4 regions of the Vreelandella vilamensis genome follow, and region 1 is predicted to be linked to each of the others. Evidence: predicted binding sites of a transcription regulator. Region 1 holds the regulator's gene; each other region holds the start of a gene.
What was found. Region 1 encodes FNR, which switches genes on or off when oxygen is low (the NO sensors DNR and NnrR bind a similar motif). Its sites were predicted from a motif close to TTGATNTANATCAA; they were not measured.
Positions count from the first base shown of each region.

Region 2: a site for FNR is predicted at 1,936-1,949, ahead of QC823_RS12155 (OmpW/AlkL family protein). Genes of this name have one in related genera too.
Region 3: a site for FNR is predicted at 2,770-2,783, ahead of ccoM (cytochrome c oxidase subunit CcoM). Genes of this name have one in related genera too.
Region 4: a site for FNR is predicted at 2,285-2,298, ahead of QC823_RS07175 (cytochrome-c peroxidase). Genes of this name have one in related genera too.

Region 1 covers NZ_JARWAN010000001.1:132,905-136,965, reverse strand. Annotated here, with positions in the region: gene hemN (oxygen-independent coproporphyrinogen III oxidase) at 1-696, shown strand, start outside; gene fnr (fumarate/nitrate reduction transcriptional regulator Fnr) at 826-1,578, shown strand; gene ttcA (tRNA 2-thiocytidine(32) synthetase TtcA) at 1,565-2,470, opposite strand; gene QC823_RS00600 (3'-5' exonuclease family protein) at 2,559-3,155, opposite strand; gene QC823_RS00595 (putative nucleotidyltransferase substrate binding domain-containing protein) at 3,229-4,061, opposite strand, start outside.
Region 2 covers NZ_JARWAN010000020.1:38,712-42,772, reverse strand. Annotated here, with positions in the region: gene QC823_RS12165 (DUF3549 family protein) at 1-504, opposite strand, end outside; gene QC823_RS12160 (YqcC family protein) at 792-1,124, shown strand; gene QC823_RS12155 (OmpW/AlkL family protein) at 1,189-1,827, opposite strand; gene putA (bifunctional proline dehydrogenase/L-glutamate gamma-semialdehyde dehydrogenase PutA) at 2,023-4,061, opposite strand, start outside.
Region 3 covers NZ_JARWAN010000009.1:67,800-71,860, forward strand. Annotated here, with positions in the region: gene QC823_RS07490 (proline--tRNA ligase) at 1-1,677, shown strand, start outside; gene QC823_RS07495 (lytic transglycosylase domain-containing protein) at 1,649-2,224, shown strand; gene ccoM (cytochrome c oxidase subunit CcoM) at 2,549-2,659, opposite strand; gene QC823_RS07505 (FKBP-type peptidyl-prolyl cis-trans isomerase) at 2,822-3,337, opposite strand; gene QC823_RS07510 (AmpG family muropeptide MFS transporter) at 3,432-4,061, shown strand, end outside.
Region 4 covers NZ_JARWAN010000009.1:114-4,174, reverse strand. Annotated here, with positions in the region: gene QC823_RS07180 (calcium/sodium antiporter) at 83-1,057, shown strand; gene QC823_RS07175 (cytochrome-c peroxidase) at 1,154-2,152, opposite strand; gene msrP (protein-methionine-sulfoxide reductase catalytic subunit MsrP) at 2,400-3,368, shown strand; gene QC823_RS07165 (protein-methionine-sulfoxide reductase heme-binding subunit MsrQ) at 3,387-3,986, shown strand.

The DNA.
Region 1 (4,061 bases):
CTACGTCAAGTCATTGAGTTAAATCCTGCGCGCCTTTCGGTGTTTAACTATGCCCACATGCCCCAGCGTTTCCCCCCCCAGCGGCGCATCAAAGACGATGACCTGCCAAGCGCAGAAGAAAAACTTGCGATTTTACATACCACGATCGACATGCTGACGCAGGCCGGTTACGTTCACATCGGCATGGATCACTTCGCTCGCCCGGATGACAGTCTCGCCGTGGCGCAGCGTGAAGGCACTCTGCAGCGCAACTTCCAAGGCTACTCAAGCCATGCTCAATGCGACTTAGTGGGCCTTGGCGTCTCGGCGATTTCACGGGTGAATGACGTATACGCGCAAAACCCTACCGACCTCGCCCGCTATGAGCAGGCGTTAGATGCGGGACAACTCGCCACGGTAAAAGGGTTACGCTTGAGCCAAGACGATTTGATTCGTCGCGATGTCATTGAACGCTTGATGTGTGATATGCAGATCGACTTTGCCGCCGTTAGCCAGCGCTGGAACATTGATGCGCCTCGCTATTTTGCTGATACGTTTGCGCGTTTAGAAGACGCTGAGCGAGACGGCTTAGTCGTGCATGAGGGTAACATCCTGCGGGCTACCCCTATTGGGCGGTTATTGATTCGCCACTTGGCCATGGCGTTTGACGCGCATTTACCCGGTGATACGACGAAACGCTATTCACGAATCTTATGAAGTGGATATGCCAACAGCCCATCTGACCTTCTAATCGCAAGCCGAATCACTGATGGATTCGTGATTACGCTTGTCGTCGGCGTGCCGTTCCTCTCATAATGAGAAAGATCATTTTTCATGGAGGAACGCATGTCGGAATCTATTAGCCGTCGACGCCCCTTGTTACAAGAGGCTCGTTGTCAAACCTGTAGCTTGAGTTCGCTGTGCTTACCCTTGGCACTAGAATTAGACGATGTCAGTCAGTTTGATGCCATCATTCGACGTCGGGCACCACTTAAAAAGGGCGAACCGCTATTTCGCCAAGGCGATACCTTTACTAGCGTATTCGCCGTACGTTCGGGCAGCCTAAAGCAGCTCACCACGGAAGGGGGCGGCAACGATCAGCTCACCAACTTTTATTTGCCCAGCGAACTTGTCGGGCTAGACGGTATCGATGAAGAGCACTACCCCGGCAGCGTAATCGCCTTGGAAACGACAACCGTCTGTGAAATCCCGTTTGATCGCTTGGACTTGCTCTCAGAAGAGCTGCCGGAGCTGCGTGGCCAGCTGTACCGCAGCATGAGTAAAGAGCTGCGTGATGATCGTCGCATGATGCGCTTACTCTCCCGAAAAACCGCCGACCAACGGTTAGCCAGTTTTTTGATTACGCTGTCAGACCGCTTTCGACGCCGCGGCTACTCGCCTTATAGTTTTCGACTTTCGATGTCACGAGCCGATATCGGCAACTATCTAGGCCTCGCTGTCGAAACCGTTAGCCGCATTTTAAGCCGGTTTCAAAACCAAGACGTCGTTGCCGTCTCAGGCCGAGAGGTCAATATTCTCGATATGCCGCGTTTAATTTGCCTTTCCGAAGAAGAAGAAGCGGACGTTAGCTCACATTAAACGCGCGAATACGATCGGCCATCAGATCGGCCTGTTTTGCTTCCAAGCCAGCAAAATCAAAGAGTTCGCGGTCAGCAAGCTGTGATGGCGCCACATTAGTTACTGCTTTAAACATGCTTTCCAAACGCCCAGGGTGCTTTTTATCCCACTCGGCAAGCATTTCTTTCACGATTTGACGCTGCATATTGGGCTGGGAACCGCACAAATTGCAGGGAATAATAGGAAATGCCATTAGGCGGGAAAATTCAGCGATATCAGCCTCTTTGCAGTACGCCAAAGGCCGAATGACCATGTTTTTACCGTCATCCGAAAGCAGTTTCGGCGGCATGGCCTTTAAACTCCCCCCAAAAAACATATTCAAAAAAAGCGTTTCTAGAATATCTTCCCGATGGTGCCCCAAGGCCACTTTAGTCGCGCCAATCTCTTCGGCAAAACCGTAAAGCGAACCACGCCGCAGACGCGAGCAAAGTGCGCAGGTCGTTTTACCTTCGGGCGTTTTCTCCTTCACCACCGAATAGGTATCACGTTCCAAAATATGATACGCAACACCTAGCTGATCAAGATAATCAGGCAGAACATGTTCAGGGAAACCCGGCTGTTTTTGGTCCAGATTCACCGCCACCAGCGAAAAATTGACCGGCGCATTGCGCTGCAAATTGCGCAAAATCTCAAGCATAGTGTAGCTATCTTTGCCCCCGCTCAAACACACCATGACCTTGTCGCCTTCATCGATCATACGGTAATCGATAATCGCGTTGCCGACTTCGCGGCGCAGGCGCTTTTGCAGCTTATTAAATTCGCGTTTCTGCTTGGCATCCCCCGCATTGGGCTTACCAGGCGCCGCGCGTGGTGTTGCAGAAACGGTCGGGTCGAAATGGTCAACGTGTTGCATAGCGATATCACTGCCGGTAAGAAGAAAACGGCGGCTATTCTAACAGCACTCAGCGCCAAACGCAGACGTCTCCCGCTACTGCGCAGGGCTAATCCGTCAAGCGCTGTAGCCGCTGATACAGCAGTGCGCTGGCGCTCGCTTGATCCAGCAAGCTACTGAAAGAATAAAGTGGAATTCGAAAGCGTGCCGCCGCGTGGCGAAGGCTTACCGGCGGGTCAATACAGGGCTGGCGACGCTGCAGCTCGCGCCGGTTGAACAAATCAAGATCGACCTGCGCATTGGGCAGGGTGAAGTCTAAGTGAGTATTTAACGCCTGGTTGAGCAAACTAAGTTGACGGCGCAACCCCCAGCCCAAAAGCGGCCGGTTACCTATATGGGCCACTAGCTCCCCCAGGTTTGTTTCATCCATGATCTCGGTACGCTGTGGCACATGCTGTAACTGATGTTGGCGCTGCGACAGCATCAAGGAGAATTGGCGCACAGCCGCTTCAGAAGGCAACAGCGTCATGACATAAGCATCGCTGGTTTTAATCGTCCGCTGAGTAAAAGGGACTGCCGCCACACTGAGCACCCCGTGTTCAACACCATGGCACGAGAGCGCTACCAACTCTTCGCCCATATAAGGCTGAAACAACCACGCGTAAGGAGAGTTAGCATAGCGGCGGCGATCACTTTCGCGGCGCAACAACGTTCGCAAGGAGCCGTTAAAAAAGAAACGTGCCGATCTAGCAACGCTATATGACTCATCAACGCCCCTGTCATGAATACTCCAGATGATAACGGTGGGATAAACGTTGTTTAAAGTCTTTGACGATGTGCAACGCTTCACGCAATAAATCGCGTTCTAACGAGGACATTTCTTGTACTACCACGCGGTCAGAGCGTTTTTGCCCGTTTTTCCCCTCTTGGTCTAATTGTTGTTTTAGCCTTAGCTCGGTGAATAATGCCAGTGCCTCACCCAGGTCGTCGGCAAAACGGCGCTTTAAACGGCCATCTTCTACTAGCGCGTCTAACCGGTCTAGCGTTGACGTTGCCGTGATACGCCGTTCAAGCGCCATGGTTCGCACACCGTGCACAATAGGGAAAATACCGCCTTTTTTAATATCGATCCCGTGCTGAGGCTTTTTCAACGACCCAAATAGCGTTAATGGCGTAGAGAAACTTAACGCAGCGCGAGCAAAATACGACAGTAATAGCTCGTCTTTAGACCCATACTCAAATAGCGCATTGCGTACCCGTTCAAGCAGTTCCGGGTTGCCCGCCACAGCATGCGCATCAAGCATAATCGCCAGCTTCATTAAACTATCGCCGTCGCGCGCCTCTACCCAGCGCGCAATGCGGTTCGTCCACTGAGTGACGGTGCCTACCCACTCTGGATTTGACACCATAATATTGCCCGGGCAAGGCGGATACCCCAACTTCACTAGCGTATCAGTGAGTCGTTGCATATCACCTTGAATATCGGGCCACGCTAAGTCGTCATCGAGGATCAGGCCATTATCCTGATCGGTTTTCAGAATCTGCTCGCCGCGCCCTTCACTACCCATGACCATCATGCAGCTGTCGTCGAAATAGCGCTCATCCACCGTAA
Region 2 (4,061 bases), on a different contig from region 1:
GCTGATATACGCCTCAACCGGCTCTAGGTGTTGACTGGCGGGCAAGCCTAAATCATCGGTTGCCCGCGCGTTGAGCATGGCCTGAAAAGGCAGGCTCGGCGTGAAAGCCAGTGGATTATCCTTCATTAAGTGCTCGATTTCACGGGTGCTTTCGTCACTGATCTGCTTGGCGTTGTTTGGCTTCGCTTCGTTCTTCGTCGCATTGCGTCCCAGCGTCTCAAGCAGACGCTGTAAGAAGGCGTCGCGCTGAGCGGGAGATAAGTACCCCTGTTCATCAAGCGGAAAGCTAAGAAACCAAATGGCGGGTTCGGGCATATCACCTAAGCGAAACACAATGGCCAAACGCGCGTGCCCTTGCCATGGCTCAGGCCACGGCTCATTACCGGTTTCAAGCGCGCTGAGTACGTCACGTGGGCAGGGCGTGACCCTGCGGCCCATGTGATAAAACGAAACATCAGCGCCGCTGCGCATAAAAAAGTCGTCAAGCGTATGAATAGGTTGCATGGCTTCCTTCCGCGTTTTGAGCGAGCACTTTACCTTGCCGTTTGCTGAGTGTCAGCCGGTCAGGGTGAAAAAACGGCTTAGCGTTTTTACACGGTGGTTAAATAATAAACAGTCTCGACGAAAGCCCATGAGGAAAGCCTAAACGACATCTTTCCATAGTTTATCCACAGGCTCTTACAAGATTTCTGTGAATCTCTTCGGTGTGGGGAAAAGTGCTCGTCAGCCGGGTAGCCGCAATGGCGTCTGGCTGGGATAATAGGCATATATTTCATAAGTGGATCATGATGATTACAGCACATCAGCAACTAGCGCAGGCGCTAGAGGAGTTGGAAGCAACACTAAAAGCGTCAAATCTATGGCGAGTGGAGGAGCCGAGTACGGCGGATTTCGCCAGCCAGCAGCCGTTTTGTGTGGACACCATGTCGCTACCGCAGTGGCTGCGCTTTGTGTTTATCCAACGCTTGCACATGTTAGTGGAGGCGAAAGCCCCCATGCCGGCAAAGTGCGAGGTAGCACCTGCCATCGCCGCCTACTTGCAGCAGGAGAAGGTCCGCGCAAGCGATCAGGTGTTGGTCGTGCGGGCGGTGGAGAGAGTCGATCACGTCGTGACGCAAAACTGAAGCGCTCGCCTAAACGCAACAGCCCGCCAAAAGGCGGGCTGTTGTCATGAAACGTCATACTCGTTTAGAAGCGGTAGCTAATACCTGCCATGACCACGACCGGGTCGATTTCAACAGTACCTGCATCAGCACCGGCGACCTTAGCATCGGTGTCGATATCGATGTACCAAGCGGCGGCGTTAAGCGCCCAGTTATCGTCGATGAGTAAATCAACGCCCAGCTGACCTGCGGCGCCCCATGAATCATCAAGATCAAGACTTACACCGTCGATATCAACGGATTCATTCGAGAAACGTGTATAGTTAAAGCCTACGCCAGCGTAAGGCTGTACACGTGCATCGGTACCACCTAGTGGATAGTACTGGGCTGTTACAGTAGGCGGCAGGTGGTCCGTTGAAGCAATATTGCCCCCATTGAGATGAATATCATGCTCGAAAGGTAGAGCCGCTAACAGCTCTACCCCCATCTTGTCGTGGAAACGATAACCGAGGGTAAAGGCGAATTGACTCTCGTCTTGTACGTCTACTTCCAGGTCGCCAAGAGCGGTATCTAGCGTACCGTTATCGCTTTTAGGCTCAACTTTGGCGACGCCAATACGCGTAAAGAAATCACCCGCGCCATACGCAAACGCTTGGCTTGAGGTGGTGATGGCGGCAGCGGCGATGCCGGCCGCGAGAAGAGTAGGCAGAGCAACTTTGCGCATGGGGAAAACTCCTTGCAAGAAACATGGGTTACCGCCTGGGCAACCGCGTGTTGAAGACAACCACGTAGTGAATGCATAAGAGTGTAACGGCCACTTACCTAGCGGATATTGACCTGGCGCAAGAGTTGAGAATCTGCCGGGGATATAAACAAAAAAAGACCACCCGAAGGTGGTCTTAAAAAAGCGTTGACGACCTTATTCAGCCGTTGCTAGCAGGCTAGCGTTACCTCCCGCAGCGGTGGTGTCGATGCACAGGTGGCGTTCCACGACATAGCGCGCTGGTGAGATGGTCTGGGTTTCGAGCGGCACGATGGCGCCATCACGTTTGGCAAGCGCAACCCGCAACTTATGGGTCCAGTCGCTGGCGCCCGCCGCGGCCACGGTGTCGATACCTTTGACCGCCGTCAGGGTATCCGGCAAAACGCTTCCGTCTAGTCCAATCACCGGCGCGCCGGCGTCAATAAGCGGTTTCACGGCCTGGACAGCCCCCGGGGTGACGAGCACCGCCGGAGAGCCCGCGCCGAGCGCCTGTACGGCCTGGGCAACGGCGATGTCCAGCGTTGGCCCGAGGCAGAGTGCCGCCCCTTTCGGATACATCGCCAAGCGGTTGCTTTCCCCGGTTGGCCCCGGCAAGGTTTGCGGCGTCATGTCCAGCGCGGCCGTCTCGGCGAGCGCCTTGCGGATCACACCAGCCTTGCCGGAGAGCGCGCGGCGAAGCACCTCGACGCGATCACGACGCGCCGCCCAGTTGCGCGCATCTAGCCCATCAAGAGCCGATTGGAGATCGCCGAGTGAGACGGTTTTACCTTCTGGTGCCTCAACGTGCTCGACACCGGCGGTGCGGCGGAAACGTGTCACGTAGAGCGGGCCACCGGCCTTAGGCCCGGTGCCGGAGAGGCCCTCGCCGCCAAACGGCTGAGAGCCGACAATGGCACCGATCTGGTTGCGATTCACGTAGACGTTGCCGACATGGATGCGCTCGACGATCTGCTGCACGCGATCATCAATACGGGTATGCAGACCGAAGGTCAGCCCGTAACCCTTGCCATTGATGTCATCGACCACCTTGTCGATGTCGCGTGCCTTAAAGGTGGCGACGTGCAGCACTGGGCCGAAGATTTCACGTTCGAGATCTTTAATGCCGCCGACTTCAACGATCGCTGGGGTGACGAAGGTGCCGGTGTCCGGTGCAGCTAATTTCTTCAGCACCTTGCCGTTCTTCTCGTGTGCCGCCACATAGTCGCTGATTTCCTGTTGGGCGTCGGCGTCAATTACCGGTGATACGTCGGTATCGGTGTTCCAGGGGTCGCCAATGGTGAGCGCGTCCATGGCGCCGTAGAGCATGTTGAGCAATCTATCCCGCGCTTCTTCTTGGACATACAGCATGCGCAGCGCCGAACAGCGCTGACCGGCCGACTGGAAGGAGGAGATCAGGATATCGCGCACTGCCTGCTCGGTCAGCGCCGTGGAGTCCACAATCATGGAGTTGAGCCCGCCGGTCTCGGCGATTAGCACGGCATCAGGCCCTGCGTTCTCGGCCAGCGCCTTGTGGATGATCTGTGCCACCGGGGTCGAGCCGGTAAAGCAGACACCGGCAATCCGCGGGTCGCTGGTCAGCGGGCCGCCCACCGTCGGCCCATCGCCCGGCAGCAACTGCAAGGCCGCTTCCGGCAGGCCTGCTTCACGCATCAGTTCGACGGCACGGGCGGCAATCAGCGGTGTTTGCTCGGCAGGTTTGGCGAGTACCGCGTTGCCCGCCACCAAGGCCGCAGCAATTTGACCGGTGGTGATGGCCAGGGGGAAGTTCCATGGGCTGATGCAGACAAAGATGCCGCGGGCGTTGCCGGGTTCTTCCGCTTCCAATCGCTCGCCTTCGTTGGCGTAGTAGCGCAGGAAATCCACTGCTTCACGCACTTCAGCGATGCCATCGAACATCATCTTGCCCGCTTCGCGGGTGGTAATCACGGTTAGCTCGGCAATGTGTTTCTCGTAGAGGTCGGCGGTACGGCGCAGTACCTCGGCACGCTCGGAAGCTGGACGCGCCGACCAGTCTTGGAAGCCTTTTTCGGCAGCGTCGAGGGCGGCGGCGACCTCTTCCGGGGTGGCCTCGTGCACCTTGCCGACCACCCGCGAGCCATCGGCGGGGGAGACAGCATCGCGAGCGGGCCCTTGGGGTGCTGGGCTTCCCACCAACATGGGGCCTGCCGTCCAAGTCTTGTCGGCAAAGCTTTCAC
Region 3 (4,061 bases), on a different contig from region 1:
GAAGTGATCAGCCACCAGCTGATGCTGCGTGCAGGGATGATCCGTCGCTTAACCTCAGGGCTTTACACGTGGCTGCCACTCGGGCTGCGCACATTGCGTAAAGTTGAAACCATCGTGCGCGAGGAAATGAACCGCGCCGGCGCGCAAGAAGTGTTGATGCCCGCGGTACAGCCTGCCGAGCTGTGGCAGGAATCTGGCCGCTGGGAAGAATACGGCCCCGAGCTTTTACGCCTTAAAGACCGCCACGAGCGTGACTACTGCGTTGGCCCTACTCACGAAGAGGTCATCACCGACCTAGTCCGCAAAGAAATCGCCAGCTACAAACAGCTGCCTGTTAACTTTTACCAGATCCAGACTAAGTTCCGCGACGAAATCCGCCCACGTTTTGGCGTGATGCGCTCGCGCGAGTTCATCATGAAAGACGCCTACTCCTTTCACTTAGATGAAGACTCGTTAAAAAACACTTACCAAGATATGTACGACGCCTATTCGCAAATTTTCACCCGCTTAGGGCTCGATTTTCGCCCGGTGATCGCCGATAACGGCTCCATCGGCGGTACCGGTTCCCACGAGTTCCATGTATTGGCAGATTCTGGGGAAGACGCTATCGTTTTCTCCACCGATTCCCACTACGCCGCCAACATCGAGAAAGCCGAAGCGCTTGCCGCTCCTCTAGGCAGTAACGCAGAGCGTCCAGCCGCCAACGAAGCGCTGCGCTTGGTCGATACCCCCAACGCCAAAACCATTGCCACACTGGTGGAACAGTTCAAGCTGCCGATTGAAAAGACCGTGAAAACACTAATGGTCCACGCGACGGAAGGTGGGTTGATTGCGCTGCTGGTGCGCGGTGATCACGAGCTTAACGACGTCAAAGCCGAAAACCACCCTGCCGTAGCCGCGCCATTGACCATGGCATCTGAAGAAGAAATTCGCGCCGCGGTGGGCGCTGGCCCCGGCTCATTAGGCCCAGTGAACCTCGATATGCCCATTATCATCGATCGCAGCGTCGCGCTGATGAGCGACTTTGGCGCAGGCGCTAATACCGATGGCAAGCACTACTTCGGCATCAACTGGGAGCGCGACGCGGCGCTGCCGGAAGTGGCGGATCTACGCAACGTAGTCGAAGGTGACCCCTCGCCCGATGGCAAGGGCACGCTTGCCATCAAACGCGGTATCGAAGTGGGCCATGTTTTCCAGCTAGGGCAAAAATACTCCGAGTCAATGAACGCCACGGTTCTTGGCGATAACGGCAAAACCAGCCATCCGTGGATGGGCTGTTACGGCATCGGCGTAACACGCGTGGTTGCCGCTGCCATTGAGCAAAATCACGATGATGCGGGAATCATCTGGCCAAACGCGATTGCGCCGTTCCAGGTCGCCCTGGTGCCCATGAACGCACATAAATCGCAGCGTGTACGCGAGGAATCAGAGCATCTCTACCAAACGTTAACCGCGGCGGGGCTCGACGTTCTCTTGGACGACCGCGACACCCGCCCCGGCGTAAAGTTTGCCGACCTAGAACTGATGGGCGTTCCACATCGTATCGTGATTGGTGATCGCGGCCTCGATAACGGCGAGCTTGAGTACAAAGGCCGCCGCGATAGCAATGTCACCATGATCCCCGCCGAACAAGTGATTGATTTTCTACGTGAAAAAGCCGGGCTTGCGCAAGCGTAATAGCGCATGGGTCTTGTTTGCGGCGTGCGGGCTAATAAGCCTAGCGCCGCAAGCATCCGAGCCCGTCGGCGAAAAAACATTACGCCCCACGTTGGAAGCGACGCTTCTCAAGGCCCACCAGCAAGCCAAAAGGCAGCAATGGGTCGCGCGCATGGCGCCCATCTTAGCTCGCTTCATCGCTGACACTGCCAAGCGCGATCGCTTACTGCGTCGTCTCTATCTGGAAGCCAGTTTAGCCGATTTACCCCCGACGTTAGTCCTGGCGCTGATTCAGGTGGAAAGTGGTTTTGACGCTAACGCCGTCTCATCTGCCGGTGCTGTTGGGCTGATGCAGATTATGCCGTTTTGGATTGATGAGCTTGGCGTACCGGCTGATGATCTTAAAGACCCATGGCGCAATTTACGCTACGGCTGCACTATCTTGGCGCACTACTTGGCGATCGAAAAGGGCGACTTTACCCGAGCGCTCGCGCGCTATAATGGAAGTCTGGGAGAAACGTGGTATCCCGAGCGGGTACTTCGCGCTTGGCAAGAAAATTGGCGTTAGAAAGGCTTATTGTTACGTTTTTCTGCGTTTACCAGGGTACAGTTAATGCGCAAACCTGACTTTTGCGTTTTTATATTACCTGATTAGGAACACTTTGCTCCTAATCAGGTATTAGTTCATGCGCCCACTGTTAACGGATTTACGCTCAATCTGCCGATGATGACGAGGATATCATGCACTTACAGTAAGACTTTTATCGAGCAGGCCTATTTTATTTTACCGCAAAAAAAACCGGCCCAAGTGGGCCGGTAACTGGAAGCTTACCTGTTACAGTAAGCCTCCTCCCCTGACGACTGGTTGCTAACTGATTGCTAATAAGAGAACTTATTTTTTACGTTTGCTGTCACGAACGATAAAACCGATCCAACCCGCCATAAAAACAATCATCAGTCCGACGGTGATCAAACCAAAAATAACAGTGCCGTCCCAATACATGTGCTTTTCTCCCGCCGCGATGTAATGACTTCATAATAATCACGAAAACGCGGAGGAAAGCTGACTTGAATCAATTTTGCCGACACCGTGGCCAGCAGGTGTAAAACAATTTGATGTGGGTCACTTTTCTCTTAGCGGCCGAAGCATCAGCAAGCGATTGCCTTAGAGCACCTTACGATCTTCCACCTTGGCGTGCTCGGTACCCGGCGGTAACGGGTGTCCTTTGGCTAATTCAGCACGTGTCGCCTCGCGCACGTCTAGGATATTCACCTGATACTGTAGCGTTCGGCCTGCCAGCGGGTGATTGGTATCCACGGTCACCTGATCTCCGTCTACGCTAACCACGGTAACAATCTGCGGCCCCGCTTCGCCTTCAGTTTGAAAACAACTGCCAGGCTGTAAATCGGCATCGCCAAAGGAGGCACGACTCACCTGCTGCACCAATGATTCATTGCGAACGCCATACGCATCAGCCGGCATTAGCGTCACGCTAAGTTCAGCGCCGGCCACTTGGTTTTCTAGCGCGCGCTCTAGTCCCGGCACAATATTATGATGCCCATGCAGGTACTCCAACGGCTTATGACGCGCCTTGGAATCGTCAAGTACCTGCTTGCCATCGCTAAGAACATCGCTCAACACATAGTGCAGCGTCACGACCTGATGCGCTGTAATCGACATGGAAAACTCCTCTCCGGTAAGCTATCGGCGTTTTAATTTTCGCTGCGCAGTTTACCACCTGCCCTAGCCAACGTCTTTCCAGGAGACTTTCTCAATGCCGACCCCGACACCCCAGCGTAGCTGGCGGGCCGCCCTGGCGATTTATTGGCAAGCGCCAGTGCTAACGATGTTGTTTTTAGGGTTTTCCGCAGGTCTACCCTTTTTACTGGTGTTCTCAACACTGTCAGCCTGGCTTCGCAGTGACGGCGTCGAAATCGCGGCGATTGGTTTTTTCGCTTGGATCGGGATGCTTTACTCGATCAAGTTTTTTTGGGCACCAGTCGTCGACCGTTTGGCGCTTCCTGTTCTAACGCGCGCTTTTGGGCAACGCCGCGGCTGGATGTTACTCGCCCAAGCGATGATCGCTGGGGGGCTTATCGGGCTTGCCGGGCTCGAACCCGTAGGGAATCTGGGGTGGGTGGCCGCGTTTGCGTTACTGGTGGCGTTTGGCTCAGCCACACAAGATATTGCGATTGATGCCTTTCGCATCGAATCCGCCGATGACAATGTACAAGCCGCCATGGCGTCGACGTACATCATCGGTTACCGAGGTGGGCTCATGGCTGCTGGCGCTGGCGCCCTATTTGTCGCCTCGGCAATATCGTGGGACGTGGCGTATTTAACCATGGCGGCACTGGTTGGCATCGGCGTGATCACGGTGCTGCTACGCCCGGAACCCCCCCGC
Region 4 (4,061 bases), on a different contig from region 1:
TCATAAATGACTTGACCTAAGGTGATGATTGCACAACGATGCGCTCTCGATTTTGCCTAATCCTATGATGAAAGGAAATAAAATGCTGCTTCCAATACTCTCTGTTGTTGGAGGATTAATTTTACTCATTTGGAGTGCCGAACGATTTATTGAAGGTGCGGCCGCAACATCGCGATGGCTGGGGCTGTCGCCACTTATTATCGGTATGTTAGTGATCGGTTTCGGGACTTCCGCACCAGAAATGACGGTTTCAGTTTTGGCTGCATGGCAAGGAAGCCCTGGCTTGGCGGTAGGTAATGCTTATGGCTCGAATATTGCTAATATCGGCCTAGTGCTGGGCTTTGTGGCGTTACTGGCACCACTTGCTGTTCATTCTAGTGTCATTCGTAAAGAGATGCCTGTGCTCTTTGGTGTCACTCTCCTAACTGGTCTGATGTTATGGGATGGATTTATAGCACGCTGGGAGGCTGTTGTTTTACTGTTGGCGCTGCTGGTGTTCATCATTATCAGTATCGTGAAATCACGCGGAGAACAAAACGATGCTCTGGTGGGCGAGGTGGCCGCTACGCTGGAAAGTCATCCCATGTCGCGTGGTAAAGCACTGGTTTGGACACTTACAGGCCTTGTTCTTTTGGTGGCAAGCTCTCGATTTTTGGTGTGGGGCTCCGTAGAGATTGCGCTTGCCTTTGGTGTTAGTGAACTCATTATTGGGCTTACTGTAGTGGCTATTGGAACCTCGTTACCTGAACTAGCTTCTTCTATTAGTGCATTAAAGCGTAAAGAGCACGATATGGTGTTAGGTAACGTTGTTGGCTCTAATTTATTTAATACGTTAGGTGTAGTGGGGTTGGCGGGGGTTATTACTCCCATCGAGACAGGTAATGAAGTGTTATCGCGCGATTGGGGAGTAATGCTCGCGATGACTGTGCTTATGATCTTGTTTGCATTTTCCTGGAGAGGCCGCCCTAGGTATATCAATCGTGTGGAAGGCGGGGGGCTTCTTCTGCTGTTTATTGCTTATACAGCCTATATGGTTTCGTTGGTCATTAATGCTTAAGGCTAGCTGCCAAGTCCCACGTTGAAAAAGCAATCGGCCAGCTATATTAAGCTGGCCGATTGTTCTAATTTACCATGTATCTATACATGTCTGCTTTTAGGGAAGTGCGGGTACCTCAAAATCTGGCATTTCGCCTGTCAGCGTGTGTAGGAAAGCAGTGATATCATTAATCGTGGCTTCTTCAAATTCACTGCCCAGCATTTCACGGCCCATGATAGCCACGGATTCTTCTAATGTTTCGGTCGCGCCGTTGTTCATATACGGGTAAGTCACAGCTACGTTGCGCAACGTTGGTGTTCTGAAGCGATATTTGTCGCTTTCTTCGCCTGTTACTGTATAGCGTCCAAGGTCAGTGGAGCCGGGAACCTGAATCGCATGGAATTGGCTGTCCGTTAGCTCAGGGCCCCTGTGACAAGCAATACAGCCGTTATCGACGAAAGCTACCATGCCGTCTTTTGCCTGGTCGCTAATGGCTTCCATATCTCCGCGCAGATAGCGGTCAAACGGTGAATGAGGAGTATTCAGTGTACGCTGGAACGACGCTAGCGATTTTGCCAGATTGTCCGCATTAATCGGATCTTCGTCATTTGGAAAAGCGGCCTCAAATTTACGCTGATAGAGGTCGAACTCATTTAATCGTGCTAGTGCGGAGTCAAGGTCCATTGCCATTTCAACGCCAGCTTCAATGGGGCCTAGAGCCTGAGCCTCAAGGTCGGGTGCGCGACCGTCCCAAAATTGTGATTCTAAAAAGCCACTATTAAGAACCGTGGGTGTATTACGTTCGCCCACTTGTCCGTCATGGCCTGTAGCGCGAGGTATCCGGTCAGCCCATCCTAAAGCAGGATTGTGGCAAGTGGCGCAACTGATGACGCCGCTTGAAGAAATACGGGGCTCAAAAAAGAGCATATTACCCAGCTCAACCTTTTCAGAACTAAGTGAGTTGTCAGAGGGAATGGGGGGAAGATAAGGCAACGCATCAAAACGATCACGGTAATCTTCTAGCCCATCCTCGGCAACGGCAAAGCTTGCTGGTATGAGTGCTGAGCTTGCTATTAGTGCGGGTAATATTTTTTTCATGCTGTGGTGCTTTTTCATAGATTGTTCCCTCTCATGCTATTTATTGGCCTTTTAAAGTGAAAAGCCCATAAATATCGTATCATCAACTACCATTTAGGTTGATTTGGTCGCAAAAATCAACCTAGCAAATTCCTTGAGAAAACGCTTAGGATGACCTGGGTCAATTTTTTATTATCTAGCGTTCAGTTGTCGTCTTGACGTGATTTTTTGTGTGGAATGCCATAGCGTATTGGTCTTGAAAACCGAATCATAAGGAGTCAACGAAATGCCCCGCTATCGCTACCCCTCTATTCCTGAGTCAGAAGTCACACCGAAAAGGCTTTTTGAGAAACGTCGGCGTTTTTTACGTCAAGGGGTAGCCTTGGGAGCTGCATCAATCCTGCCTTCGGGTTTGCTGATGCCTACGAAAGCAGAGGCCTGGGCAGATGAATTTAAGATACAGCTAAAAGAAAACATGACGCGTAAGGACTTTGCTGGCGATGAAGGTATTACCGATTATGGCGATGCGACGTCTTATAATAATTTTTATGAATTCGGTACGCGAAAAAGTGATCCGGAAGTATATGCCCATAAGTTGCCAACAGACCCATGGAGTGTGCGAGTAGAAGGGGAGTTCAATTTAACGGGTGACATTGCGTTTGAAGATATTCTGCAACGCTACAGCTTGGAGGAGCGAATCTACCGGTTACGTTGCGTTGAAGCATGGTCGATGGTGATACCATGGATAGGCTTTCCCTTACGCGAGCTTATAAAACATCATGATCCCACCTCTAAAGCTAAATACATTGAGTTTGAAGCCATTCATGACCCCGAAAAGTTGCGAGGGCAGCAGCGCTCAATTATTGAGTGGCCTTATCGCGAAGCATTGCGTATGGATGAGGCGATGCACCCATTAACGATGATAGCCGTAGGGATGTACGGAGAAAAAATGCCTAATCAAAATGGTGCCCCTATGCGTTTGGTGGTGCCATGGAAGTATGGATTTAAAAGCATAAAGTCCGTAACGGTTATTCGTGCCCTTGAGCAAAAACCGAAAACTTCTTGGGAAGAGCAAAATCCTGAAGAATACGGTTTTTTTGCCAATGTGAACCCCAATGTGGATCATCCCCGCTGGTCGCAGGCGCGAGAGCGTCGCATTGGAGAACCTGGTCGGCGCGAAACGCTGATGTTTAATGGGTATGCAGAAGAAGTCGCCCACCTTTATGAAGGAATGGATTTACAACGGCATCATTAGAATTGAGTGCTTTGATCTATGATAGATACGAAAGCGAAGATTCTGCTCTTTCGGTTTTTGGTATTGCTTTCAGGTGTTGTGCCTGCATTATGGCTTGGGTGGATGTGGTTGTCGGACAGTATGGGTGCGAACCCAGCAGAAACGGCGGTCCACTTTACGGGGCGTACTGGCTTAATCCTCTTGCTTGTCACTATTGCGTTTAGTCCTGCTTTTCGCCTCAGTGGGTGGGTGGGGATTATGATTGCGCGAAGGCAGATGGGGTTGTGGGCCTTTTTTTGGCTCACTGCACATATGCTGACCTGGATGGGGTGGGATCAGTATTGGGAATGGCGGTGGATTTGGCATGATATGTGGGAGCTTGAATATATTCGGTATGGTCTTTCAGGGTTATTGTTATTGATTCCACTTGCTTTGACATCCTTCCGCTGGGCTCCTGAGAAAATGGGCTGGTCCGCTTGGCATTGGTTGCATCGCCTCATTTATGTTGCGGCAGGATTGGGTGTTTATCATTTATGGGTGCTCACGCGTGTTGACTATCTACTCCCAACTGCTTTCGCCATCGTATTTCTTGCGCTTGTTGTTTTTCGCGTGGTTGATGCGATCTTGCATCGCCAATAGCTTTCCTCGGTAAAAAGTGATTGTCAGGCCTTGACCGGAATCGAAAAACAAGTATGATATGCACCCATCGAGAGG